2 linked regions of the Halotia branconii CENA392 genome follow. The protein of the gene in region 1 interacts with the protein of each later gene in a pairwise test. Links are inferred from orthologs where the notes say so. Each region holds a gene or a part of one and is shown in the gene's direction. Other genes may lie near its edges. The genes, in order: QI031_RS24150 and QI031_RS11715.

What was found.
Region 2: the proteins of QI031_RS24150 (region 1) and QI031_RS11715 interact in binary tests that used the Escherichia coli proteins (3 or more experiments, as listed by UniProt). The link is inferred for Halotia branconii CENA392 from one-to-one orthologs.

What each region holds. Positions count from the first base shown.
Region 1 is NZ_CP124543.1:5,488,918-5,504,967, reverse strand. Bases 1,399-4,254 are described here. They hold QI031_RS24150 (FtsW/RodA/SpoVE family cell cycle protein), read left to right. Parts: upstream 1,399-2,154; coding sequence 2,155-3,354; downstream 3,355-4,254. Other genes in these bases: QI031_RS24155 (transglycosylase domain-containing protein), read left to right, coding at 1,399-2,000. In the rest of the region: more of QI031_RS24155, read left to right, coding at 1-1,398; QI031_RS24145 (efflux RND transporter periplasmic adaptor subunit), read left to right, coding at 4,260-5,579; QI031_RS24140 (efflux RND transporter permease subunit), read left to right, coding at 5,697-8,870; QI031_RS24135 (hypothetical protein), read right to left, coding at 8,884-9,036; QI031_RS24130 (peptidoglycan recognition protein family protein), read left to right, coding at 9,435-10,307; QI031_RS24125 (Uma2 family endonuclease), read right to left, coding at 10,676-11,485; ribBA (bifunctional 3,4-dihydroxy-2-butanone-4-phosphate synthase/GTP cyclohydrolase II), read right to left, coding at 11,573-13,258; argC (N-acetyl-gamma-glutamyl-phosphate reductase), read left to right, coding at 13,678-14,736; QI031_RS24110 (NF041680 family putative transposase), read left to right, coding at 15,269-16,050.
Region 2 is NZ_CP124543.1:2,674,428-2,690,554, reverse strand. Bases 1,594-4,526 are described here. They hold QI031_RS11715 (peptidoglycan D,D-transpeptidase FtsI family protein), read left to right. Parts: upstream 1,594-2,104; coding sequence 2,105-3,949; downstream 3,950-4,526. Other genes in these bases: QI031_RS11705 (SRPBCC family protein), read right to left, coding at 4,471-4,526; QI031_RS11720 (hypothetical protein), read left to right, coding at 1,594-1,928. In the rest of the region: QI031_RS11725 (hypothetical protein), read right to left, coding at 640-807; more of QI031_RS11720, read left to right, coding at 1,323-1,593; more of QI031_RS11705, read right to left, coding at 4,527-5,070; QI031_RS11700 (GAF domain-containing sensor histidine kinase), read right to left, coding at 5,063-7,093; QI031_RS11695 (ribbon-helix-helix domain-containing protein), read right to left, coding at 8,010-8,345; QI031_RS11690 (cation:proton antiporter), read right to left, coding at 8,642-10,561; QI031_RS11685 (hypothetical protein), read left to right, coding at 11,154-11,525; QI031_RS11680 (DUF1995 family protein), read left to right, coding at 13,295-14,029; QI031_RS11675 (hypothetical protein), read right to left, coding at 14,043-15,470; QI031_RS11670 (iron uptake porin), read left to right, coding at 15,696-16,127. UniProt on the Escherichia coli protein: Essential cell division protein that catalyzes cross-linking of the peptidoglycan cell wall at the division septum. Required for localization of FtsN.

The sequences.
Region 1 (16,050 bases):
TACAACAGCAAGGTGAAGTCACTAGAGAACAACTAAAACTAGAGCAGATACCTAATAACCTGCAAAAAGCCTTCATCGCTTCAGAAGATAGAAGATTTAAGCAACATCATGGCATCGACCCTCAAGGAATTATTAGAGCAGGTTGGAATAACTTGCGATCGCAAAATGTAGTAGAAGGTGGTAGCACCATCACTCAGCAAGTAGCCCGCATTCTTTTTTTGAAGCAAGAACGGACAATTTGGCGCAAACTTAAAGAAGTCCGCTTAGCACAAAAAATGGAGCAAGAATTGACCAAAGACCAGATTCTAGAGCGCTATTTGAATCTGGTTTACTTGGGGTCTGGTGCTTATGGTGTAGCAGATGCCGCTTGGGTATATTTTAGTAAAACGGTAGATCAACTTACCTTACCAGAAATGGCGACGATCGCTGGATTAGCGCCTGCACCTAGTTCATACTCCCCAGAGCAGAATCCCGAAGCTGCTAAACAGCGGCGAAACTTGGTATTGCAGCGGATGCAAGAAGATGGAGTAATCACAGCAGCCCAAAGGCAAGAAGCAACTCAAGCACCATTAACCCTAATCAGCAGTTTACCCAAGCGACTGCAAGTAGAATCTCCCTACTTTACCAGCTACATTCAAAAAGAATTACCGAAGTACGTTTCCCCTGAAGTTTTAGATAGCGGCGGTTTAGTTGTAGAAACCACCCTAGTCCCAAATTGGCAAAAGTTAGCAGAAGCCGCAGTTGCTAAAACGTTGCGAAATCAAGGACGCTGGGAAAACTTTAAACAAGCATCTTTAGTAGCAATTGACCCTCGTAATGGCGAAATTCAGGCTATGGTTGGGGGAAAAGATTTCGGGAAAAACCAGTTTAATCGTGTCACCCAAGCACAACGTCAACCAGGCTCGACATTTAAAGGTTTCGTTTATGCCACAGCAATAGCCACTGGCAAGAGTCCCTACGATAGCTACGTAGATGCACCCTTTGTAGTCGATGACTACGAACCCAAAAACTACGGTAAGACTTTCCGTGGCTCGATGAGTATGCGAGATGCCCTCACCCGTTCTATCAATGTAATTGCGGTGAAGGTATTAATCGATGTGGGATTTGAACCAACAATAAAATTGGCTCATAACATGGGAATTAAATCAGACCTCCAACCCACCTATTCTTTAGCTCTTGGCTCGAATGAAGTCAATTTACTAGAATTAACCAGTGCTTACGGTAGTTTTGCCACTCAGGGATTACACACAGAACCTCATGGCATTCGCCGTATCCTGAATCGCCAAGGTGAGGTAATTTGGTCAAAGAATTTTCAAGCCAAGCGAGTGCTTGACCCTGTTAGTGCTGAGATCACGACTTGGATGTTACGCAACGTTGTAGAAAATGGTACTGGTGCTGCCGCCCAATTAGGTAATCGACCTGTAGCCGGCAAGACTGGCACATCAGATGAAGCCCGCGATTTATGGTTTATTGGCTATATTCCTCAACTAGTCACAGGAGTTTGGCTAGGTAACGATGACAACCGTCCCACTTGGGGAAGTAGTGGTAGTGCTGCTTACACCTGGAATGAATTTATGGAAAAAGCAGTAGAGGGAATACCTGTAGAAAAGTTCCCTAAAAGACCAAAGTTAGAAGGTCGCAAAGGCAGCATTAAGGCCAAACCTGTCAAGCCCAAAAAAATCCTCAATCGCTCCCTTTCTTCAGACGAAGATAGTGAGGCAAATTCTCATAATTCCGATGATAACGGTTCATCCAGAAGTAGAAGAAGTAGAAGACGTTACCAACAAAACAACGATACCTCTTCAGAGTCACCTAGAAGACGGCGACGTTATCGTAGAAGAACATCAAGTTCTAGTGAATCTACTTCTGGGAGTAGCAGAACTAGACGAGTGGAATCAAAATCGCCTTCGAGATCTCGGAGTTCTTCATCTGCTCAAAATAAGAGTTCTGATTCATCATCACAACCTTCGTGGCGGGAGAGACTCAGACCTGGTCAATAGAGTTTTGTCAGTTGTCAACTAACTTGACAACTGACCCACGTAGCGTAATTAAATTCATCACGCGATCGCATATTATGAGTTACAAGTTATGAGTTATAAGTTATAAATTATGAGTTTTATTTCTTACTCCTAACTTTATTACTCGTACTAAATCGTGAATCTACGCCGCCTGATTCCAATTTTTGATAACTCTGTCTCTAGCTGGGCGTTAGAAGCGCGGTTACTGCGCTGGTTAACGTTAATTTGGCTGTTCGTCGGGTTGATTATGCTGTTTTCAGCATCCTATGCTGTCGCTGATGCACGTCAAGGTGATGGACTGTATTACTTTAAGCGTCAAATCTTGTGGGTTTTAGTTTCTTTAATCGGATTCAACATTATTGTTAATCTCCCCTTACGGAAAATTTTGAGGGTATCTCATTGGTTTTTAGCCCTGTTTTTGATATTAATTTTCGTAACCTTGATTCCAGGATTAGGTAAAAAAGCTTTTGACGCTGCGCGTTGGATAGCCATCGGGCCAGTGCCAATTCAACCTTCAGAATTGATTAAACCCTTTTTGGTATTGCAAAGTGCGCGACTATTTGGACAGTGGGAACGACTGACTTGGCGAGTTCGCTTCACTTGGCTGGGTATATTTTGTTTAGTACTGTTAGGTATTATCGCTCAGCCTAACTTAAGTACAACAGCACTTTGCGGTATGACTATTTGGCTCATTGCTTTAGCGGCAGGACTACCTTACAAATATTTGGGAGGAACAGCCCTCGGTGGCATAGTATTAGCAACACTCAGTATTAGTATTAAAGAGTACCAACGCAAACGAGTGATGTCGTTCCTTAATCCTTGGGCGGATGCTACAGGTGATGGCTACCAGCTAGTACAAAGTTTACTAGCGGTAGGTTCTGGTAAAACCTGGGGGGCTGGATATGGACTTTCTCAACAAAAGCTGTTTTATTTACCAATTCAAGACACTGACTTTATTTTTGCCGTCTTCGCGGAAGAATTTGGATTTGTTGGCAGTATGGCGTTATTGATACTTTTAGCTTTATTTGCCACTTTAGGATTAATCGTGGCACTCAAGGCAAAGAACCCAGTGAATCGATTAGTCGCGATCGGTGTGACAATTTTAATGGTAGGACAATCATTACTGCATATTGGTGTGGCCACAGGTTCGCTGCCAACTACAGGTTTACCCTTACCTATGTTTAGTTATGGTGGTAATTCTATGATTGCCAGTTTGGTAGCTGCTGGGTTGCTAATTCGCGTAGCCCGCGAGAGTAGTGAAGCGGAAGTATTACCCTTACGAAGAACCAGGGAAAATAAGCCTCAGCGGCGGATATTCCAGAAAACTAAACGTTGATTATGGCAAGTTTGTCTTTAACTTAGATTTAAAGATTTGTAGTCAGAAGTTAATGGCAGATGCAAAAGATCAAAACCGGACTACTTCATCAAGAACGCCACGAGTACCAAGAGTACCAAACAAAGAAAAAGATATAAGACTCCTATTTGATTTGGAGAAAAAACTCAGTACACCCCTAATTCCCTTTGGGTGCATCCCAGTTTTTATTTGACAACAATAGAATAAGTGTCATTGCGAGGAGGAACGACGAAGCAATCGCATTGACTTGTTTTTAGTCAGAGATTTTGCGATTGCTTCACTCCACTTCGTTACGTTCGCAATGACGTTCAAAAAAGTGGGATGCTCTCATTCCCTTTTTTCCTGTTCCCTCCCTACGCAAATATGTTTATTAATCAAATCAGATTGCTATATGATTAACAATACCTTCGCCAAAGTGAAAAAAGCTTTGATTCGTAGGTTGGGTTTCGTGCCTCAACCCAACCTACACAAAAATGGCGAAAGTATTGATTAAGTGCAAGTTTATAGAGAATTGGTACTAAGAGAAGCTTTCGATCTAAATAACCTTGTCATAGTAGTTCTATTGAAGTTATTCATTATCCATAAAATTTGTCTGGAGCCAATATTGACTACATAACAACTATAGAAGAGATGCCGTTAACAGTCATTTTTATAACTATGACCACTAAATAAATTAATTATAACTTCACCATTGATAGAGGTAGAGTATATATCATTGACCTTTGGGTAGATTATGCAAAATCTCTCAGGCTGTATAGTTAGGTAGTAATTATCAAACTCGTTGCCAGACCTGATGCTAAATCAGTAATTTTCTACCACTTTAACAGCCGAAATCCTGATGCAGTTCTATTTAATTTGTTAATTTGTTTTTAGGTTCTCTGTAAGCCATGACATCCCCTGAGCCTCAAACTGATTTTGGAGAAAATCTTCCACAAACCTCTTATGAGCCACCTCCCAAAAAACGGCGGTGGCTTCGGTTATTGTTAGCCTTTATACTACTGATAGGGGGTGGAACAGCTGTAATTTGGCATTTACTCTCTTCTGCAAATCAACAACCTTCAACCACTAATGCTCAACCTCCAGGAGTCAGAGTGAAGGTATCTCCAGTGCAAGTTGGCACAATAGAAGATAGTACAGATTTTATTGCCAGCCTTGAGTCTCGTCGTTCGGTAACGCTCCAGCCGAGAATCCAAGGTCAAGTCACCCAAATATTTGTGAGATCAGGAGATCCAGTTGCAGCAGGAGCAGCAGTTATTCAAGTAGATCCTAGGCAGCAAAAAGCAGCAGTCAGTAGTATCGATGCTGCGGCTCAAGCAGCTAGAGCGCAGTTGGAAAATGCCCGCGCTACTCTTAAATCATTAGAAGCGGAACGATTATCCAACGTTGCTGATTTGCAATTAAATCAGCAAGACTACGAAAGATATGAGAATTTAGCCCAACAAGGAGCCGTATCTCGACAGACTAAAGATCAATATGCCAATCGCTTGGCCACAGCTAAGGCTAATCTTGGTGCAATTAATTCTAAGATTCAAGCCCAACAAGCCACCATTTTACAGGCGCAAAGAGACTTGCAACAAGCTCAAGCAAATACCGAAGAGCAAGAAGTTCAACTTCAGTACTACAGAGTTACTGCTCCTTTTGCAGGTACGGTTGGCGATATCCCAGTGAAAATAGGTGATTTCGTTAATACTTCCACCCAGCTAGTTAGCATCACTCAAAACCAACCTTTAGAAGTCAAAATATCTGTGCCACTGGAGCGAGGATCACAACTGCGTAAGGGAATGCCTGTGGAACTGATGAATACACAAGGTAAAACCATAGGCAATAGTAGAGTATTTTTCATTTCACCGCTTGCCAGCAATAATACTCAATCGATATTAATCAAAGCACTTTTTAACAATTCACAGGGTCAGCTGCGAGCAGATCAATTAGTGCGAGCTAGAGTGATTTGGAATCAACGCTCTGGAGTCTTGATTCCAACTACAGCAGTCTCTCGCGTTGCTGGAGAAACTTTTGTCTATGTAGCACAAACAGAAAAATCTCCCAAGGGAGTTTCTCAACTTGTAGCTCGGCAAAAGCCAGTGAAATTAGGTGATATCAGAAATAATAATTATCAAGTTCTTGAAGGATTAAAGCCAGAAGACAAAATTGTCATCTCAGGACTCTTGAATCTTAAGGATGGCATTCCCATTGTTCCTGAATCTTAGTAACAGGGGCTAGGGGTTAGGGACTAGGGACTAGGGACATAGGAAAAATCTTTTGATGTCCTATGCCCCATGCCCTATGCCCCATGCCTTATTCCCCATTTCCCATTCCCTATTTTTATGTTTGCTGACTTTTTTATTAGGCGACCTGTATTTACAAGTGTCTGCTCCCTAATCATTTTGTTAGTTGGGGCAATTAGTATTCCAACATTACCTACTGACCGTTATCCAGAAATCAGCCCAACTCAAATCAACGTGACTGCTAATTATGTTGGAGCCAGTGCTGAAGTCGTAGAAAATACGGTAACTACTATCTTAGAACGCCAAATTAACGGCGTTGAAGGCATGAAATACATGACTTCGAGCAGTAGTAATAATGGTAGCAGTACGATCACAGTTACATTTGATGCATCGCGAGACAAAGATATCGCTGCGGTAGATGTGCAAAATCGTGTGTCTCTTGCCGAGCCGCAATTGCCAGAAGCAGTACAGCGAACTGGAGTCACTGTTAGTAAGCAGTCTAACAACATCCTTTTAGCGATGGGACTGTACTCAGAAAACAAAGAGTATGACAATGTATTTTTAAGCAACTATGCCGATCTTTACATCGTAGATGCACTGAAGAGAATTGACGGCGTGAGTGAAGCGCGGATTTTTGGTGAACGTCGTTATGCTATGCGCTTATGGCTCGACCCAAACCGTCTTGCTAGTCGTGATCTTACTGCTGAGGATGTAATTGATGCAGTTAATGAACAAAACCTCCAGGTAGGTGCTGGGCAAATTGGTCAGCAACCATCAGTGCCAGGACAAATGTACCAAATAGATCTGCAAGCAGTCAGTAGACTTACTGATACTAAAGAATTTGCAGACATGGTAGTCAAGACAGGTGCAGATGGCACATTAGTCAAATTGAAAGATGTGGGCAGAGCAGAGTTAGGAGCAGAGAACTATAATACTTTTTTGAGATTTAGAGGCAATGAAGGTGTGGGTATAGGGATATTTCCCACTCCGGGAAGTAACGCTTTAGAAGTTGCTAAGGCAGTAAAGGCAGAGATGGCGCAACTATCGCCACGCTTCCCACCAGGAATGAGATATCAGGTAGCATTTGATACAACATTATTTGTAGAAGCCTCTTTAGAAGAAGTTATTAAGACATTGTTAGAAGCGATCGCTCTTGTAGTCTTAGTCATATTTATCTTCTTACAAGACTGGCGGACTACAATAATTCCCGTGATTGTAATTCCCCTGGCATTGATTGGGACTTTCGCTTTTATCAAAATTTTTGGATTTTCTATTAATACCTTGACCATGTTCGGGTTGACCTTAGCAACGGGGTTGGTGGTAGATGACGCAATTATCGTAGTTGAAAATATCTCTCGCTTAATTGAAGAAGAAAATATGTCACCCCGACGGGCGGCTTCTGAATCGATGCGGGAACTATTAGGGGCAGTAATTGCCACTTCTTTGGTACTGATGGCGGTATTTGTCCCCGTCGCCTTCTTTCCCGGCTCTACAGGACAGATATATAAACAATTTGCCTTAACGATCGCCTTTTCGATTGCTATTTCTACCTTTTTGGCCATTACCCTCACGCCTGCTTTATCTGCTTTATTGCTGCGTCCAGGACAAAGACCCCGTGGCTGGTTAGGTTGGATTTTTGAGCGAGTTAATCGGTTTTTAGATTGGATGCGTCGGGGGTATGAGCGAACCTTAAACCGCTTATCTCGCATGGCTGCGATCGTTGTTTTGCTATTTATTCTTTCCTTGGGACTGACTGCTTGGGTTTACACTCGTGTACCCACGGCATTTATTCCTGATGAAGACCAAGGTTATTTCATCACCATTATTCAAGGGCCAGAAGGTGTATCCCTCAATTACACTAGCAAAGTCATGGCTCAGGTAGAAAAAGAAATTCTCAAGTTACCAGAAGTCACAGGAACTTTTGCTATTGGTGGCTTTGGTTTTAGTGGCAACTCTGCCAATAGTGGTGCTATTTTCACAACTCTCAAACCTTGGGGAGAGCGCAGTGGAGAAGAGCATTCAGCACAGGGAATTATGGGCAAGTTGACAGGAGTATTATCAGCAATTCCCGAAGCGAAAATTTTCCCAGTTAACCCCCCCGCTATTCAGGGTTTAGGCAGTTTTGGTGGTTTTCAATTTCAACTACAAGACAGAGACGGGAACAGCGGCTTAGGTACTATGCTGCAAGTCATGGGTCAGTTAATGGAACGCGGTAATCAAACACCGGGTTTACAAGCTGTGTTTAGCACTTTCAATGCCAACACACCCAAGATGTTGATTGAAGTAGATCGCAACCAAGCTAAAGCTCTGCAAGTTGATGTAGATGATATCTTTAATACCCTCCAAAGTTACTTGGGTTCGCGGTATGTCAATGATTTTAATTTCCTGCAACGGACTTATCGGGTGTATGTCCAAGCAGACGCTCAGTTTCGCTCTAACCCTGATGATATTGGCAAATTGTACGTTCGTTCTGTCAACGATCAGATGATTTCTCTAAATAATCTTGTGAAAGTTACTCCTGCAACCGGAGCGCAAACGATCAATCATTACAACTTGTTCCGTTCGATTGAAATTAGCGGCTCTGCTGCTCCTGGCTATAGTTCTGGACAAGCGACTTCAGCAATGGAGCAAGTGGCAAGTCAGGTTTTACCAGCAACTATGGGTTACGAATGGTCGGGAATTACTGCTGAAGAAAAACAATCTGGAGGTCAAGCTCCTTTAATTTTTGGCTTGGGACTTGTCTTTGTCTTCTTGGTACTGGCTGCTCAATATGAGAACTACGTTGATCCGGTAATTATTATGCTCTCAGTTCCTCTAGCTATTTTAGGGGCGCTGTTGGCACAATCTCTGCGGGGTTTAGCCAACGATGTATTTTGTCAGGTTGGTTTGGTAATGCTGATCGGTCTGGCAAGTAAAAATGCCATTTTGATCGTAGAATTTGCTAACCAATTGCAAGAACAAGGTCTTTCTTTGACCACAGCAGCAGTAAAAGCGGCACAAGAACGTCTGCGACCAATTCTCATGACTTCCCTTTCTTTTATTTTGGGGATTTTACCATTGGTTACAGCCGAAGGCGCTGGTGCAGCTAGTAGAGCATCTCTGGGTACAGCCGTCGCTGGTGGGATGATTGTTTCTACATTTTTGAGTTTGTTTATCGTACCTATTTTATACATTGTGGTGGGACGAATCCGCGATCGCTTGCGCCCCCGTCGCCAAACTCAGAAATTAGATTCTCATCGTGATGGCAAAGTTCCCTCTACGAGTCATCGGTAAAAAATTCAAGGAGTCAAAATACATAAAGCTTTTGACTCCTAATATCTCTAAACACAAAAGGGCATAAATCTATGGCAGCTTTAGTAAAAGAAGTAGCAATTGTCACTGGTTCATCACGGAGGATTGGACAAGCGATCGCTTCTAATCTTTGTATTTTATAGGGCATTGGTAAATTTTTCCCATACCCCATACTTCGACTACGCCCTTCTCTACGAGAGGCTGCGCCAACGGCTGCGGCTCCATCGAGCGTAGCCGAGATGCTCAGGCTAAACTCAGTACAAGTGCCTGATTCCCCATGCCCAAAAACTTCATCCCCTTTTGGATGGAGTTTTTTTATACCTTACGACCTCTCCCTATCTATGTCTTTTTTTTCGCTCTATTGATATTGACAAAATGCCTCATTATAGAAAAACAAACATATTATTTAAATAGCTCTGTAGAAAGATAAAGATTGAAAAAGAATGCCTAATATTTCAGCATTTTAAAGGAGCATTTTAAGGCTATTTTTGACTATTATTAAAATAATCTAATTATTTTTAGCTGTTACCCCAAATACTGAGAAAAATGCGGTTTAGAGACTGGGCGACTAGGGTGCTACTAATTTCTCTAATGTTTACTGCTTTAAGCGTGGCAATTTTAGTTGGAAAAATATCCCAATCACAAAGTAATACAATAACGCCATCAAATCAAGAGATTACTACAGCCGGGAGTGAATATCCCCAAGTAAAATTACAATCAGCAAAAAATCAAGCCGAAAAATCTCCAGATTTGCCCAAATCTCAACTTAAGACGAATAAAGCTGCTGTCAGGTACAAAACGACCCAAGCTTTTGTACAGTATAGACCACGGTATGAAATTGCCTCAGTAAACCCCAGTAATTATGGTGAAAGGTACGCCAAAGACGTTAATGGTGTAACTCTCAACAATCAACCGATTGTTGTTCTTCATGAAACTGGTTATTCTGCCTCTAGTGCTGTTAACTTTTTTCAAATACCTCATGAAGATGAAAATGTGCAAGCAAGTTACCACGCCTTAATCAAATTAGATGGGACGGTTGTTTACTTAGTCCCTCCAGACAAACGAGCTTTTGGCGCTGCTAACTCAGTGTTTGATGGTATTGAGGGGGCGGAAACAGTCAAGACTAATCCTGATTTACCATCGTCTGTAAATAACTTTGCCTACCATGTTTCTTTAGAAACGCCGCTAGATGGTCGTGGAGAGAACCAACAAATCCATAGTGGTTATACAGAGGCGCAGTATTATTCTTTAGCATGGTTAATTGCTCAAAGTCAAGTACCAAGCGATCGCATCACCACCCACAAAGCAGTAGACCGTTCTGGTCAAAAAGTTGACCCTATAAGTTTTGATTTTGATAAATTCTTGACTTTATTAGATACTTTTCGTCAGCTAAATCCCGTATATAGAGCCAATAAATAATAGAGACGCGCCGTACTGCATCTCTACTATTTATTTTTCGGCGTTGTATAAATGCGGGATGAATTGAGCTTGTTCACCAATAGTAAACCTAGATTTTTTGCACCTTTGCACCTACCCCGCGAGAACGCCTAATACCATTTCACGAAATTATTGATACAAATTACTTTTCTTACTCCCCCTGCCCCCTGCCTCCTCTGCTTCCCCTGCCCCCTGCCTCCTCTGCTTCCCCTGCCTCCTCTGCCTCCCCTGCTTCCCCTGCTTGCCAAAATGTATCAACTTTAAAGTGAAACGGTATTAGGCGTTCTCGTAAGAGTAGCCGCTACCGCGTCTATGCGCGAAACAAAATTCATCCCATTAATCAGCAACGCCTATTTTTCTATTGCAGATGCAGACAAACCTGTCAACTTAGTTACTTGTTCTACTGTCATCCCAGTCTTAAGTAAATTACGGGCAGTTTGTAGTAATTGTGACTCTGCCTGATCTGCGCGCTGGCGTTCTTGTTCGGCGCGCTGGCGTTCTTGCTCAGCGCGCTGGCGTTCTTGTTCGGCACGCTGGTTTTGTTTTTCTTCAGGCGTGGGTAATACTTCCCCTCTCAAGTTAGCCCAGCGTAACCAAGTTGCATCAATACCTTGATAATTTCCTTGCCAAAGCTGCAATGCTAACCCTAAAGATTTACTGACTAACTGATTTTGAGTATTTGCTGCAATTGGTTGATATTCGCTTTGCTGAATCGCAAAACCAGCGAAATTATCAGGGTTAAAGGGGTCATACCAAAAATATTCAGGTACGCGCATTTGATTTTGATAAATCAGCTTTTTTTCATTCTTATCTACGGCAGCAGTACTATCAGACAATAACTCAATGACTACATCTGGCGCTTTTTCTTCTTCCCAAACTACCCAACTGCGACGTTCTCCTTTTGGGACTCCCAGCACAGCAAAAAAGTCTGGCCCTTTAAAATCTTTGTTTCGCACCTGCGCCAAACTGTAGTAGACAAACATATTGCCGCCTACATACCCATCTTCTCGTTGTTCCAACCAGGGAATTAAGCCATTAATTAGCAAGTCCATCTGGGCTTTATGCCTGGCGCTTTCCATCGGGATACCGTCATCGAATGGCAATTGTGCTTGGGTAGGAGGGAGTTGAATATCTGGTGTAGCTAGAGTAGTTTCTAACATAGCTTTTCACCTGTAAAGTATTTCCATGTTACCGAATCAGGAATTACGCAAAATAACTCTTAATTTAGGAGTTCTAAACCAACCCAATTACCCCAGTTCCCGACTCAAACTATAAATTTTCTGCGTTTCCAGACTACCATTTAAAGAAGAAGGCAATTGACCTTTCGGTATTGTCTGCCGATCTAGTTGAACTTGCAAATTAGTTAAGGGATCATTACCAGGAGAAATTAGAAATTCTAGTTTCTGAATGTAAGGTACAGTTGCGAGATGATCCAAAATTTGGAATATTGCTTGTAAGTAAGGATGACCACTTTGGCGATACCAATCACAAGCAGCAACTTTTGGTTGATCAAAACCTAAATGCACTGTTAAGGATGGCTCATCAAATAAAGCCAGACCCAAAGGACGCGCTTCTTCTTGCAACAATAAATGATGGTTTTTTGCTAAATGCCGCAATTTTTCTAAACGTTCATAGCGTTCTGTTACTGCTTCTGGGTCATCTTGCCAATTAATTGCCACTGTCACCAGATAAGTCTGTAACAGCATGTGACCCAGCTTTTTCGCTTTTGTGGCTAAGTAATAAGAATTGTAGTCATTTGACTCAATTAACAATGGTACGCGATCAACTACTTCTAAGCCATAACCTTTGACTCCGGCGATTTTGCGGGGGTTATTAGTAATCAGACGAATCTTTTTAACGCCCAAATCCATCAACATTTGCGCTCCCATGCCGTAATCTCGCAAATCGGCGGGAAATCCTAAGCGTTCATTCGCTTCTACTGTATCTAGTCCCATATCTTGCAAGGAATAGGCTTTTAACTTGTTAATTAAACCGATGCCTCGTCCTTCTTGCCGGAGGTAAACCACTACACCTTGACCGGCAGTCTCAATCATTTTTAGCGCTGCTTGTAACTGCATTCGACAGTCGCAGCGTAAAGAACCTAAAGCATCACCAGTTAAACATTCTGAATGCATCCTCACCATCACTGGCTCATCTTTAAAGTGAGCCGGATCGCCCTTGACAATGGCAACATGTTCAGTGTTATCTAATGTGTGACGATAGGCGTAAATTTCAAATTGACCGAACTGACTAGGCAATTTAGTAACAACCTCACGATACACTAAGCGATCGTGCTTGAGGCGATAACTGATCAAATCGGCAATACTGATAATTTTTAAATTGTGATGTCTTGCATAATCAAATAACTGCTGCAAGCGCGCCATTGAACCATCAGGGTTTTGAATTTCACAAATTACCCCAGATGGATATAGCCCGGCCAATCGAGCTAAGTCCACAGCTGCTTCTGTATGTCCTGCTCGTTTGAGTACGCCTCCTTCTTTGGCTCGAATGGGAAAAATATGCCCAGGACGACGTAAGTCTGTCGGTTTTGTGCCTGGGTTGAGAGCAACTTGGATAGTACGGGCGCGGTCTTCTGCTGAGATACCTGTAGTCACACCTAATTGTGGCCCGGCATCAATACTAACAGTAAAAGCAGTTTGGTTAGTATCTGTAATGTTGCTGACCATTAATGGTAAGTCTAATTCATCCAAACGATCGCCCATCATCGCTAGACAAATTAGCCCTCGTGCTTCCACTGCCATAAAGTTAATCATGTCAGGTGTAGCAAATTGAGCAGCACAAATTAAATCGCCTTCGTTTTCTCTATTTTCGTCGTCTACTACCACAACGACGCGACCTGCTTTTAAATCAGCCAAAGCAGCATCAATCGAATCAAATTCAAAGGCTGGGGTTGAAGAGGCAGCACTATCAATGTTTTCCCCGATTAGAGAATCTGTTCCTGTGGAGGTTTTTTCCGAGGGAGACTTAATAGAATCTTCCTTGTTGAGGGGAGTAGTATCAGACTGCCGTGTAGGCTTAGACTTTGACACAGAGGATTTCCAGCTACCAAAAGTAAATTTTTTTAACAATTTCTCCTTTTAGATTGTAGCTCGTTTATATGGCAGAGAAGTAGACTAGCAATGATTTGATAACATGGCAAAATTTCTGCCGCTAAAATTGGGGTTTAGTACTACAATGCAACGACAGTGAAAGTGTGAATCTTGCTGCGACCCAAGTGTAGAGCTAAAACTTTGGCTTGTTGAGATAGTGTTTTTTACGCCTTGCTTCTAGTAGTGGATAAGTTGATGACTAGTAACGAATTTAACCAACAGCGGATAAGGATTTCATAATCATGGGCAATTTTAGACGCGTACCCGTTGGGATTGTTGGCGCGTCAGGCTATGGCGGAGTGCAGCTAGTGCGGTTACTAATGGAACATCCAGAAGTCGAGCTAGTTTATTTAGGCGGTGAGAGTAGTGCTGGAAAATCCTTTGGGGATCTCTACCCGCATTTGGCTCATGCAGTGAACTTGCCAATAGAAACTGTAGAGCCAGAAATGATCGCTCATCGGTGTGAAGTGGTGTTTCTTTCTTTACCAGATGGTCTGGCCTGTCAAACTGCCCCAATACTGGTGGAAAAAGGATGTAAAGTACTGGATTTAAGTGCAGATTATCGATTTAGTAATTTGGCAACTTATACTACTTGGTATGGTGTAGAGAGAAGCGATCGCTCAACTGTGGCCACAGCAGTATATGGATTACCAGAACTTTATCGCGATCGCATTGCCGAAGCCCAAATTGTTGGTTGTCCTGGTTGCTATCCTACTGCCAGTTTACTAGCACTATCGCCACTTTTTAAGCAAGGCTTAATTGTGCCAGAAACTGCCATTGTTGATGCCAAATCTGGTACATCTACTGGCGGACGGCAAGCGAAAGTCAACTTATTGCTAGCTGAAGCAGATAACTCATTAACTCCACATAACGTTACCCGTCACCGTCATACTCCAGAAATTGAGCAAATTTGCAGTGATTTGGCAGGTCACGAAGTCACAATCCAATTTACACCCCACCTGATCCCAATGGTACGGGGAATTTTGGCAACTGTATATGCCACATTGCGCGATCCCGGATTAGTCAGAGATGACTTAATTACAATTTATACAGCCTTCTACCGCAACTGTCCTTGGATCAAAATTTGTGATAGCGGTGTTTATCCCCAAACCAAATGGGCTAATGGCAGCAATCTTTGTTATATCGGCTTAGAAGTTGACCCCCGCACTGGCCGAGTGATTGTCATGTCAGCAATTGATAACCTGATTAAAGGACAGGCAGGTCAAGCAATTCAATGTTTGAACCTGATGATGGGCTGGGATGAGACTTTAGGGTTGCCCAAGTTGGGATTTTATCCCTAGTACTCTGTCACAGCAACTTTGCAAAGTTAATGTGAAAAAGTCCAGTTCTTTTCTCCCCCTGCCTGCCTCCACCTGTCATTTTTGGGTTGACAGACTATTAGTAGTCAGTTATTTTTGCTACTTACTATACTTCGGTTAGCGGTAGTTGAGTTTAGCCTGAACGTAGTCGAAGGGCAAACCCGAAGTAGTCGAAACTCAGTGCATCGCTGACTACTGACACCTGACGGCGACGGGGCGATGGTTACTGAGCTTGTCCTGAGTTTAGCCTGAGCATTGGTTGCTGAGCGCAGTCGTCAAGCCTGCGGCATAGTTACGCTTAATGCGTAGCGTCTTTGACAGGAGAAGGGCGTAGCCGAAGTACTATTACGGACACTTTTTGTTCGCGTCAGCGTCTCTGAAAGAGAAGAAGTGGGTAACGCGATCGCCTTTTGATGAGTTACTGGAGTTTGGACTAAAAAGCTAGAGAAAAGCAGTCAGCAGTAACACTGACTGCCGTAAAGTCAATGAAAGTAATCAATAAATCATTGACGTGATGATCCTGACACAACTAGAAAAATTCCGCCAAGGTATCTACGATAGTTTGGGGAAGGCCAAAGATGCAGTATTTGAATTGATGGATGCAGTATTGACAAGTCCGAGTATCCCATCATTTGTAAGCTTGTCACAAAGCCCAGTATTTCGACGGCAATGGTCGAGCATTTATGCAGCACTACATGATAGTCGTCCACCGAAAATGTTGCTGATGAAGCTACTGGTACAGGAGGTAGAGACGGATGAACAGCCATTTCTAGCAGGAGATCATAGCTTTTGGGCAAGACCAGAAGCGAAGACACTAAAAGAAAGAACTTTTCATGGGGATAGAGGGGGGAGCATAGGCATCGGACAAAGTTACAGTACGTTAGCGTGGATACCAGAGGCGGATGGGAGTTGGGCATTACCGTTGAAACATGAACGGATAACCACCTTTGAAACGCCAACGAGTAAAGCCGCATTCCAACTAAAACTTGTCACCCGTGAGTTAGGCACTAGACCACTTGCAGCTTATGACCGAGGCTACGGCAACGCCAAATTTGTCCAAGCCACGGAGGAGATTAACGCAGACCTATTGTTGCGTTTAGCATCTAACCGATGTGTATGGGGTACACCCGGTACTTATAAAGGACGAGGCGCACCATGTAAACATGGTCACAAGTTTAAGCTCAATGACCCCCAAACTTGGCCAGAGGCAACTGAAACTCTGGAAGTTGAAGACCCGAAAGTTGGTCGAGTGAAAGTAATGCGTTGGAGTGGATTTCATTTCCTTCAGTCCCCAAA
Region 2 (16,127 bases), 2.8 Mb from region 1 along the record:
ATTTTGCATGAGTATTTAATGGACTACGCCCCGCTACGCTCTCAGCGCAGCTATGCCGCAGGCTTTACGTAATTCGTAGTGCTTCTAAGTGGTGGGTTCAAGCCCCCACCTAGAACACCACCAATTTTGAATTTGGTGGGAGCTATGACACCAAGTAATTACGAACTAGTAATTATTTTGGTCATCACAGGCTAATCTGCAAAAGATAGATATATGTTTAAATTTTAAATAAATAAAATCTGGATAAACCAGTTTCCAGCGAAGAACAGACTATCAGGAAATAGTCAATAGCAATTTTAAATGAGTATTGAGAATTTTTCTTAGCTTTCGATATCCACATAGTCTTAGCTATATCAAAATACTTATGTCAGTAAATTCTGACTAAACTTGCTACGTTCTAGCTAAGAGTTACTCCAAATAAATAATTACAGGCGGACACTTAGTTGCGGTAATCACCATTTTCACAAGTGTCCTAATACCTGCTACCCAAAGTTGGCGGATACTTTGGCAAACTTAAGGCTTTTATCCAATGACAACATTACAGTCAGTAGACGATAGACACACCCAAAATTACTTACCCTAAGCTATGCTGTGATGGACTCCATCACTAACATAATTTTGGGCGTGATTATACTACGACTATGGTGTTGTAGTAGGTGTAGCAGTAACAGTAGGAGTAGCCCCCGTGTCAGCTGGTTCACCAGGTGCTGGAGTAGTAGTTCCAGCTGGTTCATTAGTATTTTCGCAAGCTCCGACAAATGCTGCCAGACTTAACATTAGAGCCAAACCAAGGATTTTTGTTTTCATAACTCCTCTTTCACCAAATGCGGCATTAAAAATATTTCGCCTGTTGAATAAGATAACCTATTTGTTGCTTTTTTTTTAAAGGCCTTGCAATTACATATTTAAAAACAATACTTTAGGTTGATTTTTTTTAGTTTAGTTATTATGCAGTAGACTATTTACTTTCTTTGATGTCCAAGCCCACAGCCAAGTAACTTAATTACCGAATGCAGATGATCAAGGTCGGTGGTCAATCAGGCTATCATACCAAAAATTCTTTTATTTTAGTTTTTACCAAATCTTGGCCATTTCTGTATGAGGTTGCCATACTTAGATGCAATACCTTTAATGATTCGGTTTTTCCAATGACTGCTTACTCACTGCAAGCCTTGCAATCACCAAGTTGTGCAAATATGGGTACAGCTAACTATCAGAAGTATTCAAGGTGTGTTAAGTCATGATCACCCAAAAAGCAATTTTAACCTGATAAAAAACAGACAATTGGTCTACAATACGTTATTTCTAATCCTAAAAAACTTATGGCAGCTGCTCGTAAACGAGATTACACCGCATTTACAGGGAAGCAACGCTCCGCACGTCTTAGTCCAGCCGTACAGAGTGTATCTACACTTGCTGCTGAACCTTCATCAGTATCCTCTTTAAAACAACAGCGTTCTTCAAAAAAATTATCGTTTTCTACAACCAAAGAGCATTCAAGTCCAGAACAGAAAAGTCTAGAGACTGGCTCCCACCGTCTACCTGTAGTATCTACTTCTAAAGCAGTACCTTTGTGGTTATTGCGACTGTACAACTTACATCATTATTCCTCAGTTGTGGCGTTTTTTTTGGTAGGAGCAACCCTAGTGGTTTATGGTTGGACAGTGTATTCGCAAGAACTTTGGAGCCAAGACTATCGTAGACTCCAAAACTTACAACGTAATGAGCGACAACTAACAACAACCAATGCAACTTTGACCAACAAAATGGCTGAGGAAGCAGAACGACCAACAACAGGATTGGTGTCTCCAACTCCAGCAAGAACAATTTTTCTGCCCCCAGCATCTGATGGTTCTCATCTAACACCCTCTAGCAAAACAGCAAAGTCGCAAACGCAACAGTATATTCCCTCGCCATTAGGATACTAAATTCAAAAGTCAAAGATCGTTTAGTTTTTATCATTATGACTCCAATTTGTGACAAATGATTAGTACTCTAGTAGAACAATTTCGCAGTGTTTGTAGTCAGGACTTAAGTCCTGATTACAAATTTGTAAAAGTAGATGTGGTGAACTAGTCATAATGAAAGACAACGGATGAAACCAATACAGAAGTCACCAAACAAATCAAAATTGAGAAATTTTTGGCGGTCAGTATTTACGAGGCGACCAAAGTCTTTCAGGCGAGAGGGGATAGAGACACCTACCTCTAAAATCCAAGACCAGATTCCGAATACCAAATCCAGAGTGTTAATAGTATGGGGTATATTAATTGCCGCAGGTTTGGGATTAGGCATTAATTTATACAGAATACAAATTGTTCAAGGTTTCAAGCTAACGCAGAAAGCACGAAACCAACAAATGGTAAATTTGCGACCTTTCACGCCTCGTCGCCTGATGGTGGATCGGAATAAAAATGTATTGGCAATTGACCGTCCTGTATATACAGTGTTCGCTCATCCCAAATTGTTTGAGAAGTCTAATGAAATAATGGCAGAGCAACTAGCCCCAATACTAGACAAAAGCCCTGCTGAATTAAGAAAAACTTTTCAAAGTCAAAAAAGTGGAATTACACTTGCTTCTGCCTTACCAGAAGCAACTGCCGATCGCATCAGTACATTGCGTTTAAATGGCTTGGAGTTAATTCAAAAATACTCACGATTTTATCCGACAGAAGATTTAACTGCTGCTGTGGTGGGTTATGTAAACACTGACCGTCGTGGTCAAGCAGGGGTGGAATATAGTCAAGAGAAGTTATTAGAACGTTCTATGCAGACGGTGCGTTTGAGTCGGGCGGGTAACGGAGCTTTAATGCCGGATCATGCACCAGAAGGATTTCTACATTTTGATGACTTACAATTGCAACTGACTATTGATAGTCGTTTACAAAGAGCTGCTCGCATTGCTCTCAAAGAACAATTAGAGAAGTTTGGCGCGAAACGCGGCGCAGTCATCGTAATGGATGCCTTAGATGGTTCCCTACTGGCTTTAGTGTGTCAGCCTACCTATGACCCCAATGAGTACTCAAAAGCGGATATATCATTGTTTAAAAATTGGACGGTAGCGGATCTTTATGAACCGGGATCAACTTTCAAGCCTTTAAATGTGGCGATCGCTCTCGAAAATGGTGTCATTAAAGCAGATGATGTATTTGATGATCGCGGTACTATCAAAGTCGCTGACCGAGTCATCAAAAATGCTGTAGTCAACGGTTATCGACGAATTAACATTGCTCAAATTTTGCAAACTTCTAGCAATATTGGCATGGTACAAATTATCCAGCGATTGCGTCCTTCGGTCTACTATAACTGGCTAGAACGCCTGGGATTAGGACAAAAAGTCGATACAGATTTACCTTTTGAAGTTAGCGGTCGTCTCAAAACTCAAGAAGAATTTATTGCCTCACCAATTGAACCAGCAACTAGCTCCTTTGGGCAAGGCTTTTCTTTAACACCACTACAGTTGGTGCAACTGCACGGAGCCTTAGCTAATGGTGGCAAACTAGTCACACCCCATGTAGTTCAAGGATTAATCGATAGTAAAGGGCAGATGCATTACTCACCTTCTCGCCCCGCACCACGTCAAATTTTTTCTCGTGCGATCACTCAAAAAGTAGTAGAAATGATGGAAACTGTTGTTTCTGAAGGTAGTGGCAAATCAGCGCAAATTTCGGGATATCGCATTGGAGGTAAAACTGGCACAGCCCAAAAAGCTAGTCCTTCTGGTGGTTATATTAAGGGTGCTAGAATTACTAGTTTTGTGGCAATTTTACCAGTGGAATCCCCTCGTTATGTAGTGTTGGCATTGGCAGATGAACCAAAAGGAGAAAATGCTTATGGTTCTACTGTCGCTGCACCAATTGTTAAGTCGGTGATGGAAGCATTGATTCCAATCGAACAGATTCCACCAAGCCAAACAATAAACCCACAGCCGACTGCTCCTACTCCATAATCAAAGATTTCCAACTAAAAAGATATACCATCGTTGTCAAAGCAGGGAGAAAGAGAAATGTATTATCTGAGAAATTTGGATAATTTCTTTGCTGAAAGTTTCTAATAAGTAAGTCGGTGAAATAAAATCAAACTATGTGAATAAAAGTAAATAAGGCTCAAATACCGCGTAGCCGAAGTGCTTCCCCCTGCTTTATCCCAACGATAATTATTGACATCGACCTACTATCTGCTCATTTCTAGCATTGAAATTATTTAAGTATTGATCGGCGATCGCCTGTTAATACCATCAGTTTAGCTGCTTCCTAAACTTTCTTCACAGAATTTGTTGACATCAAGCAGAAAATTCGTTAATTTATAAAAGGTCTGAGTCTTATGCCCCCATCGTCTAGAGGCCTAGGACACCTCCCTTTCACGGAGGTAACGGGGATTCGAATTCCCCTGGGGGTATTTTAAGTAAAGAAAAATCTAACTCTGGTATTTCAACAACGAGACTTAGATTTTGATTAAACACTTGCTTTTCTAGAAATTTTGATTAGCTAACTGTTGCACACGTTGGTAAACAGCTAAAAGGTTTAACCGCAAATCATTACTGAGGCGACGTTCAATAATACCCACTGGCATAGTCCGTTTGGGCCAAACTTGGATGGTATAATAAAGATTTGTTCCTACATATTCACTAAAAGAATAAGGCTCTAGACACCAGCTACCAGAAAAACCTTTAAAATCTCCCTCTACCATCTGGAAATTAATTGCTTTGGGGAAACATTCTTCTAAATCTAAAACTACACGGGCATGAAAGTTGAAATTCAGTAGGCGCTGAGAGCCTATTTGTTCAAGTCGAATGCCACCATTAGGATGTTCAAGCAAGCGACTTTTAGCAAGGCTAGGTATGAAATCAACTAAGGCTTCGTAATCTGTCAGCACCTTCCAGGTTTGCTCAATAGAGTGGGGAATTTGCACATTAGCAGTGATTTGCCGCTGTCGTTCTGCTATTTTCTCAATTTGGACTCCTACAACTGGCAAATCACCCACGTTAGCAGTCAAAGAATCTTCTAAGCTTGTATCCTCACCAGGGGCGATGAGTTCAAAATCATCTATGGTGTTGTGTTGTTCAGTCACTTTCAGAATATGGTTTGCTTTCGTCAGAAAATTGCGGCAGGGTTAGGGTAAAACAAATTTCGCTGAGTTGAGAATCTAAGATTGCCACACTCTCTACTGTGATTTCCCCATTTAGATGCTGTACCAAAGACTTAACTAAAGCCAGTCCTAAGCCAGTACCCGGTGTCCAGCGACCTTTACCGCGACGGAACCGATCAAAAATATAGGTCGCTTCTTCTTCAGATATGCCACGCCCTATGTTAGTTACCTTAATAATAACTTGATCGATTTGTTGCTCAACTCGGTGAAAAGCTTGCAAGTGGACAGTAGTCTCACGCTCTGAGTATTTACAAGCATTAGTTAACAGTTCTTGGAGGATGCGGTCAAAACTATCTAGTTCGGTTTGTAAATTTAACGGTTCCTCTGGTAAATCTACGGTTATACTTAATCCTTTATCTACCAGCTTTTTCTCAAAAGATATTCCCAATCCCTGAATTTTAGAATTTAAATTAATAGTTTCAAATTGTGGCGGTTCTTGGTGAGACTCTAATTTTTGGAGTGTCAACAAATCATTAATTAAGTTAATTTCTTTAGTACATTCTTGCTCTAAAATATCCAAGTATCTTACCTGACGCTCTGGAGCTATTCCCGGCAGACGTAGATTTTTGATTGACATCAGCATATTTGTTAGAGGATAGCGCAAGCGATCGCTCATGTTGCTGAGAAATTCATCTTTGAGTTCGTTGAGTTCTCGCAGCTGCTCAACATATTGCCGTGTTCTTTCGTGTAATTTTCCCTGGAGTTCCAGACTACTTTTGAGCTTCGCGGTACGATCATCTACTAGAGTCTGTACTTGTCGCAATGTCTGTGACTGAATTATGGCATTACTGACTTGAGCGCAGACCATTTCCACAAGATTTAATTCTGCTAGTTGCCAACTGCGAGCTGTTGCTTGCTGTAACACCAAAAATCCTAAAATCTTGCCTTGGTTTTCTAGTGGCACTAACAGCACCGCAGGTAACACCTCAACTGCAAACAACCGGGCAACTGTTGATGTATCCTGAAAATCTGTATAGTCGATGATGACTGGCTTACCCGCTTCTGTAAAGGCACGTTGGCATAAATCACAACTTAAAACAGAAAATGACTGCTCTAATGTGTTTATTTTATCAAGGTAAAGAGTTGGCGATTCCCGCTTCCATTCACCAACAACGGTAGCTTTGGCATTAGGAATTTGTTTTTTTTGTTGAAATCTAAATAATGGATCTGTATATTTAAGCAGGATGAGCAAGCCTCGATCTGCCTGGAGAGATTCGGCAGTAGAAGCGATTGCTAACTGGAGCATCTGATTTAACTCCAAGTTAGTACGACTTAGTATGGTTAATTGCTTGATCAAGTTTTGGTGTTGGTTAGTCTTTTGCAGATACTGCTGTTGACTGGCAATTAACTGTGCTTGTGCTACCTGAGAAAAAGCGATCGCACAAGAAGACTCTACCGATTTTAATAATTGTTTTTCTGACTCACTCCAATCATAGGGTTGGAATTTGATCAGACTAATTACACCATTGTTTTTGTTTCCAAATCGAGCCGGAATTGCCAAAACTGCTTTGATTGGTAGTGGTAAGTATTGACATCCAACTACCAAACTATTTTGAATTGTCGAGATGTCTTCTATGGTCAACGTTTCAGCGGCACATTGGACTACTGGTAAGTCCATCAGCAACCGTTCCATAGAGAACATTTCGCTGGAGTGCGGCATCTCTAAGTATTCATCAGAACACCAATTCGCATTAGCAACTTCGCTTGACGTTTCATTTGTCACCGTAATTAAGCAGCAGCAATCCACTTTGAAAGCAATTCCTAACAATTGAGCAATCTCTTGCAGCATTATCGCCGTGGCTGGACTACTGGCAATAATGTGATTAATTCTTTGTGTCAACTGGTGGGCTAGTTCTTCCTGATGCTGCATCAGCTTGACCGAGTGTGATTGTAGTTGCTCTAGGTCATTTGGACACGGTGACGGCAGTGATAAACGCTTTTTCATTGCTGGCACACTCTTAGATAATGACCCCATTTTTTTGCACCCAATTTCTTGACATATTCTTCTGTTTTAGTGGTGTTGCCCCACTTGATAAATTAAAAATTTTTTATTAAAACTTTCTTTTAGCTGTTGTAGCCTTTTTCTCTAAAAATCACCAATATACTGGTATATTAAATAGTTTTTTGCATACGTATTAAAATGCTTTAAATACATCAAAATGCTTGATCAGGCTTAAATGCAGACAATTTCTATAGACTTGGTTGATTAACTTTGACCTAGGATATCCTGTCTGTAAGTATACATAAACCGTAAATCTTCTAGAATTGAGGCGACAAGATGAAAACAAATACCGTATTAATACTGTAGTTGATCCTGGCACAAGTATTAATTTTAGCATTTGCTCTCCGGATGTCAGCCATTTTTTTATTCATTTGAATTAATGGTTAAATATCGTACCAGTAGAAATACATAAAATTTAGACGATTTATCCATTAGGGCTTAGTACCCATAAGTGCTTGATATTTTTGTTGAGTTCCTATTCTCTATATAACCTAACGCGATGTGTGACTTAATATTTCGTAAAAGACTAAAACCTAGTCATATTAACTATTTTGGGGATTAATGTTTAGTCTTTATCTAAATCGCTCATTTCTGGAATGCTTACGAAATAAGAGTTTTGAAAAAGTCGCACATGGGGTTAAGCTATAGCAATCCGGTTTGATTCGGTGAATTTATTTGTGTAGGTAGGGAACAGTTAAGAAGGGATAGATATGTACTGAATCGTGTTCCTTAATCAAATAGGAGTCCTATATAAGTTTTATAAGTGGTATTCAAAATTAGAGCATTGATAAAGCTCAATATGATGAATGCAGCCTGTTACTTATGAAGGCAACTGAGCTGCATTCACTGTAATTAAGGGCTATGCACGCAAACTCTCGACGCTGAGAGGAACCATATCGCCATTCTTCGTTAATCCTAACAACATAGGTTGTTGAGGTGGAATTAGTTGACCTGTAAGTACACAACGTTCTTCTTGCTGAGCTGTGGCCGCTATACTAGCTCGAATATCTGCTTGTGAAAATCTGGGTTTCCACTCACCTGACTTTTGCTGGACATAATTCCAAAGGATATCTCTGATCAAGGCTTGATACCCTTGATTGCCAGCTATCTCTTTGAGTTTATCTTTAAGTTCTCGCTCTAAGCGAATACTGGTAACTTCCATTTCGGTGGTTGGGGTACGAGCGATAGTATGCATGATTTTTCTCCTTAAATTTATAGACAGGATGGTAATACAAGTGTAGTATGTTTACAGAAATGTTGATTCAGCCAAATTAGGCAATTGTGGTAACAAGCACTTTTGTTCACGAATTTAGAATCCGTGAAAAAGCAGGAGAGCAAGGAGCAGGGAGCAGGGGAGAAAAATCACGCCACTTGGTACAAGGCGGGGAAAGAGAAATGAAAGCGGGGTTTTTTCAACCGTCGAACTCACGTTATTTTATAGGCTTATATCGATTTTTAATGGTCTGTTTATTTGCGCTGTGCTGTACTAGTTCAACTACCAGGAGTATCGCTGGTAAAAAGTTCAGATAATTTATCTAGCGGTACTTCTTCAACCTCTGGTAACTTTTCTAGAGCTAAACGAGTAGATTGGTTGCCACCAGATAGACGTTTTAATAGATTAGGCCTGGGATCATGCAATAAGTAGATAATGCGATCGCCTGCTTCCCACTTTTGGTTGACTGGTATTACCTGGAGGCGTTCTTTTCGTTCTACCAGCAAAGGTATCAACTCTCCAGCCTGAATTTTTTCTTGAATCCGACCCTGTTGTTGAGAAAGTTCTGGTTCACTCAACGTCGTTGTTCCTAACTTCACTCGCCCATCATTCAGATATTCATTCCAAGTCTTAATTGTTACATCTGTTGCAAAAGCTTGGTGAACCTTATTGTTTGAGTTCGGATTCGCTTGTGGATCACGCGGGAAAACTGCCAAAACGCGCGGTGGACTGAACTCCTCAGCAGCTCGTTGAGCCAAGACAAAATTCACCTCGCCATTATTGGTCATAGCTAAAAAAGTGCCAATAGAATCTAATCCCGCTTCTTCCAAAACCGTAACATCTAGCGCACTGCTGGCAATGACCCGGAGATTTTGAGCTTCTGCTTGTTCACACCGTTCCGGGTCAGTATCAATTATCACTATTGTTTCTTCTCGTTCTTGAAAAAAGCGGGCAATCAAAAGACTTAAGGGATTACAACCCACAATTACTGCTCCAGTTGCTTCCTTAGAAGTGATTCGCAGCCAGTTAGCAACCCAGCCAGCGGTTAGCCCTTGACAGACAACTGTCAGAATAATTGTGAGAAAAACTAAAGCTTTAATGGCATCACCACCATTAATACCACGCTGAGTCAGCAAAATTGCGAACAAAGAAGCAACAGAAGCCGAAACAATTCCCCTAGGGGCAATCCAGCTCAAAAACAATTTTTGTCGCCAGTTCAGGTCACTATTCCAAGTACACAAAAGGATGTTGATCGGGCGAACGACAAACATCAATGCCAAAACAGTAAATAAACTACCCCAACCCAAAGCAAACACACTAGCGATCGATAAATCAGCTGCTAGCAGAATAAATAGAACAGAAACGCTGAGAATTGTCAGCTGACCTTTAAAACTACGCAATAGGCGTTCTTCTGGAACCGAAGAATTGGCAAACACTGCTCCTGCAACTACTGTTGTCATGACACCCGATTCACTGCGGATAGTCTGCGCCAAAGAAAACAGACCCCAAAGTATCGCTAAAACCACCAAGTTTTTTAGCTCGAATGACAAAAAATTAGCTCGTTTAAAAATCAAGCTCATCAAGTAGCCGCCGACACCGCCAATAGCCGAGCCAATACCCAAACGCATAATTAGACCAATGATGGCATTGATGGGGTCAGCATCACCATTTACGATCGTGTCAAGCACAACAAATGCCAGAATAGCTCCTACAGGGTCGATTAAAACTCCTTCGCCTTCCAAAAGAGTTGCTACTTGTCGATCTACATTGATTTGTTTGAGTAAAGGACTAACAACAGTTGGCCCTGTCACCACAACTATAGAAGCGTAAAGGAAAGCTATGTTCCACGGAAATTCTCCTAGCCAGTGAGCAGCCATACTACCGCCAAGCAGTGTAATTAGCGTTCCTAGAGTTACAAGCAATTGCAGACTAACTGAAACTCTACCCAACTCTCGCAGATCTAAATTAAGTCCGCCCTCAAATAAAATGATTGCCGTCGCTAAAGCAACAATCACTTCCAGTCCCATACCTAGCAAATTGGGGTGCAGCAACCCAATACCATCAGAACCAAGCAAAATGCCGACTAACAATAACAAGACAATGCTAGGTACACGAAAATACGCCGCTAGTACTTGGGCGCTAATACCTGCAAAAACAGCGATCACCATCTGTAGGGTGATTTCAAAAGATGCTTCCATGTTGTAGATTTTGAGCGATATATTTCAAAATCTTTTGTAAAGAATAGTAAATATTACCTCTAAAGGGTACAGTATCACATCCTTTTTCTTTGCTAAATTCAAACTTTTTTTCATAAAAGCGTCTATGTGTTCTTTGTGGTTGCCTGCGGCTTTCTTTGCTAAATTCAAACTTTTTTTCATAAAAGCGTCTATGTGTTCTTTGTGGTTGCCTGCGGCCAGCCCTTCGGTCTACGTTTTTCCTTAATTTTGCGTCAGTCCTAATTTACTTACTTATAGGACTTACGCAAAACTAACGCAATTTCGTCATTACGAGCGATAGCGACGTAATCGCAAAAATCCTGCGATTGCTTCCCTATACTTCGTTTCGGTCGCAATGACAACTTGGGCTTGCGTAAGTCCTGACTTAATATAACCAGTACAATTTTTGTAGGTTATGATGCGCGGTATATTTAACAGTAGCAAGTTGCTATCTTATAAGCTTGGACTACTCGATTAGGAATATTATTTACAACCAAGACAGTAATCCAAAAAGTTTATCCGTAAATAAATATACACTTAGTTGCCAATAATTATCAGAATTAAGGATAAGCAATTGAAACAACAGCAAATTATTCTTGCAAGCATCACCGCAGTAACATCAGCAATAGCGCTGGGATATTTAGGCGCTCAATACTTTGCTAAACCCACTATGTATGCAGTTGCTGGGACGGTGTTCGGACTTGATGCATTTGCACAAGTTACACAACTAAAGCCCAAATTTCAATCCTCATCATTAGCGCGTTCGTCGTTCGCAGTAGCATCTTTGAAAGATAAGGCATCGCACTCACCTTCTTTTTCTTCAATTCCTGTTACTAAAGTCCAACAGCCAATTCAGCCACTTGAACCTCATTCTCAGGAGAAGTTGATTATAGAAACCGATCTGATCATTGAACGCTTTGTCAGACTGGGTTTGGAGGAATTTTAAATTTTTAATTAGACTGTTACTTTAGTAACATCAATGTTTTTCTACAATCTTACTCAAAAGTAAAATAGGAATCCTAGAGATAGTTGCAGTTAGCAAAAAAAATAGCCAATTTGCCTACCAAAACAGAATTTTTGAGTATAATATATTGAAAATTTTATTATAATTGAATTTGAAATATCTATATAATTTATTAAATTTATGCCTTATCATATTACAGACTAGTTGGACACGTTCTCTAGGAAGATGACTTAAGTTAAAAGTAGAACTAAATTAATTCTGGTGTGTCGAATAACTGCTTTCTATGGAGGTTTAGCATTCCGCTAAACCTTTTTCATGTCTAACTAAGTAGTATTCCATTACATATCTTTTGTATCCTCCAATAGGAGGATGAAAAACTTAACTTAAAATCGCTAAATTGTTTTGATAGATTCTACTTCTACTTAAGACTTGGTGGCAAACCAAGTCTTTTTTAGACTGTAATATTTTATGGAAAATTCTTTTCATAAGTATCAAAATAAAAAATAACAAAATGCTATTATATAGTTCATCATTAAAGTTAATATAATTTAATCTGAGAAGTATTGAATATTGAATATTTTATAATAGCTAAATATTATTTATGAAATAATCTAAGTAGCTCTGTATCAGGTTTTAAAAATGTGTGAATAATACTCCCGATAGATGAATGAAAGAAATAGTTGGGATTAAATTTTTTATAAATGGTAAACTCTTGGTATATATAGGCTTGGTGAAAATCCAAGCCTCTTTCATTAAAAAAATAATTTAATGATATTAACAACAGCGTGATTTAGAGCCTTAAAAATATATTTATTCCCATATGTGAAAATTGCTACACACACTATGAATTATTTTGTATTTTATCCTTCGGTAGGTAGGGGAGATATATCTTAGGTGTAATTATAATTCAATTTGTTAATGCCTGAAAAACGTGTATGTACCCTGGTAAAAAGCCAGGGTCTTCTTTTTTAAAAGCACTAGTATTGATGAAACATAGACTATAGTGAAGTCTGATGCCAATTTTGTATGAAAATGCACTAAATTAGATTAGACGAGTGATGAAGCTAGACGCAAAGCGCTTTGCCGTAAGCTACTGCAAAGATTGCATAGACGTATTAGCAGCTACTCTTACGAGAACACCTAATAGCAAAATTGAATATATTTGTATATGCCGAATAGAGAGACAAACAGATAATAGTTTTTTAGATCAAAAAATATATGGTAAATACTATAGTAGTCCGGTTTGATTCCCAAATTTATTTGTGTAGGTAGGGAACAGTTAAGAAGGGATAGATATGTACTGAATCGTGTTCAAAAATCAAATAGGAGTCTTATAAGTATTTTTAGTAGAGAACCAATTTTTCAATTAAGTAAATTTTATAATTATTCAAAATATTTATATATATACCAAAGGAAGATGAACTATGAAAAAAGTAAGTCTACATTAATGTAGTACGTTGTTAAGCACAGCAATTATCTAGGTTTGGTCGTTAACCAAACCTTTTTCTTATAGGTATTACTCTACCTATAAAAAAGAATAAACTAACAATTGGATGCAATAAATACGGTCATTTGCAGATCACAAAGGTAATAAATAATGGGTTTGGTTAAGTAAGTAGGTGAGAATCAATGAAACTATGTGTTTTGCAAGTAACTTTTGTTTTAGCGTAAATTCGCGATCGCACTCTATGAATTTGGAATACTCATTGCTGAAACAATAGGATTATAGATGCTAAAGCTACATACAGACTATGAGTGAACTTCCCAACAGTCTTGAAGATGCGATCGCCCAGTCACGGTTAGCCACCCAAGCTGCCCTTGCAGATGGCTATACTCGCTTACAAGTTGAGTACGTATTCCCTGAACTTAAACCCTTGGTAGTAGCAGAAGATTTTCTACCACTGTTCGCAGAATACGAGTCTCGCCTGAAAGTTTTCTTTGCTGATGCTGGTAGTGCTGCCTTAGCCCGGCGCGATTGGGCAGATGCGCCATTTAAAATTTTGGATATTGGTACAAGTAGAGCTGCTTCTTTACAGTCTAAAATTCAGCCAGAAGACGAAATTTTTTTATTCATTAACCCCACTTCCGTAGAAGTTCCTCAGATTGAAAAGCTATGTGAAGCCATAGGCGATCGCCCTTTGGTAATGTTAAATCCCCGTCTTGAAGATGCTGGAATTGTCGGTATTGGTTATACAGCTAGGCAAACCCGCCAGCGTTTCATTAGTACGATTGAATCCTGCTATTATCTGCGTCCTGTAGATGATCAAACAGCCATACTACGCTGCTACCCCAGACAGTGGGAAATATGGACAGAAACTAACGGTAACTATCAAAAAATTGCCGAATTACCTCAAAAACCATCCGGCGATGAGTTGGATTTGATTCTCTCTAAGGGACAAGCCCAAACAACAACAGATGCTACACCTGCCAAAAAGCCCAACATATTTAAAAGTTTGCAACGGTTTTTCAAAGCATTAAGTAGTTAGGAGAAAGTCAAGTTTATACAGCATCTGCATTCAGTCGTTTTAACAAACCTTGAATATAAGTAAGGGTAGCTGTGCTAATTTTTGGTTGTGTTTTTAACCAGGAGTTAGCACGTTCTTCCCCTTGCTGAACTGCTAAAATTAATGCCCCCCAAGCAATTACTTCTGGTCTATCTGGGTTAACCTGCAAGGCTGCAACCGTGCGATTCCATAACCGACCTTGATCTGCTTTGAGTAAAATGGCAACTTCCTGTACATTCTGCGGTGATGCTTCAAATACTTTTAAAGCTTTTCCCCAGCGACCATCAATTAACTCTGCTAGTACCTGTTGACTAGGACTTGCCCAAATTTTTGCTGCTTGGGTTTTAGTCAGTTGAGAATGTAAGCGAATCAAATCAATTTGGGCTTTTGCTGTTGCTGGTAAAGTTTTTTTGTGTTGTTTTTGAATAAATTTTAACCACTCAAAAGCTGGTGTCCACAATCCACTACGGGCAATTAATAAAGCATTTTGGAATGCAGAATCTTTCAATGCTGGGGGATTGAGGTCAATTGCTTCTAATTGAATGGGGTTGAGATATAACTTCACAGATTTGACTTGGTAGACGCTTAACTGTGGTTCTAAACCTACGGTTTGATCGATGACTAATTCTTTTGCACCACCACCAGTTACTTCTTGCCATTTGGGTAATTGTCCGCCGGGACTTTTCCAAGTCAACATTTGTTGTAAGTTAGTGCGGGCTGGATTGTAGTACACAATGTAACCGTAGGCGATGGCATTCGTTTTTTCTTGACGCTGACCGCGTACATAAAACCAAACTCCTGGTGATGGCGCATCCTTTTCAAAGCGTTTCACTTCACTTAAAGGTAGGACAGTATTGGTATCTTGGCGTTCTGCTGTACTATCCTCCAAAGATTCTTCTAACCCAGTTATCGGGAATTGAGTCGCTAGACGATAATATTTTTCTGGCTGTGATTGGAACTCTAAATCTTGTGAAAGCTGATAAACCCTTAGTTCCACAACTTCTTGACAATCAGACTGACAATAAGGAATCTGCTGAAAAACTGGCAATAAAAACGAATTGTCTCCCTCGTTTAAAGGTATGGTTTCCCCAGCAACGCGTTTTTGTTGACTCAACTGGCTTTGAATTTGAGGGAGAGTTTGGGGAGGTTCGTTACTACTCAAAGGAAGTTTTGCCCAAGCGGGTAAAAATTTATTCACCCAGCTTGCTTGTTCGGGATTCCAGATGAGAACAATACTAATCCAGGTAAAAGCTATAACTAACCCAACACTACTAGATAAAATTGCGATCGCTAAAGTTGATGACAACCAACTGCCTTGCTGTTTCTTTTCTAGAGGTTTTGGGGGAATGTCTGGAGTTGCATCTGCATGAGGCTGATTTGGTTTAGAAGATTTTGCCTTCAGCTTGCGCGATCGATGTGCCATATTATTCTCAGTAAATTAAGTAGCTAGATTTGTGCTTATTGCTTTTCTTTTATACTCGCGCTTTGAAATGTTGCCTAGAAGTTTTTCAGTTTAGTTTGGTATAAACTCGGTAAATTTCCCCATGTCATCACTCAATAATTCTGAATACACTCTTGCTGAAGTGTGGGAGTAGAGTGTAAAAAGTTGAAAACTAAACTGACTAGGCGTAATAGTGGCAAAATCTGGATGTTTGCATGGCTACTAGTTGCAGGATTCAACGGAGTAGCACAAAAAGCGATAGCGCAGGATTACAGAGAAACTGAAGCTAATCAGAGTGCTAATGCAGATCAGTTTTCATTAGAAAATACTGAACCGATGGCACAAGTCACATCGGTTTCACAATTGAAAGATGTACAACCCACCGACTGGGCATTTCAAGCAATCCAGTCTTTGGTAGAACGCTACGGCTGCATTGCAGGTTATCCAGACGAGAAATATCGTGGTAATCGTTCTTTAACTAGGTACGAATTTGCCGCAGGTGTCAATGCTTGTTTAGATCGAGTCAATGAATTAATCGCTACAGGTACAAGTGATTTAGTTACCCGTGCAGATTTAGCAACTTTACAAAGATTACAAACAGAGTTTGCTGCTGAATTAAAGACTTTGCGGGGTCGAGTC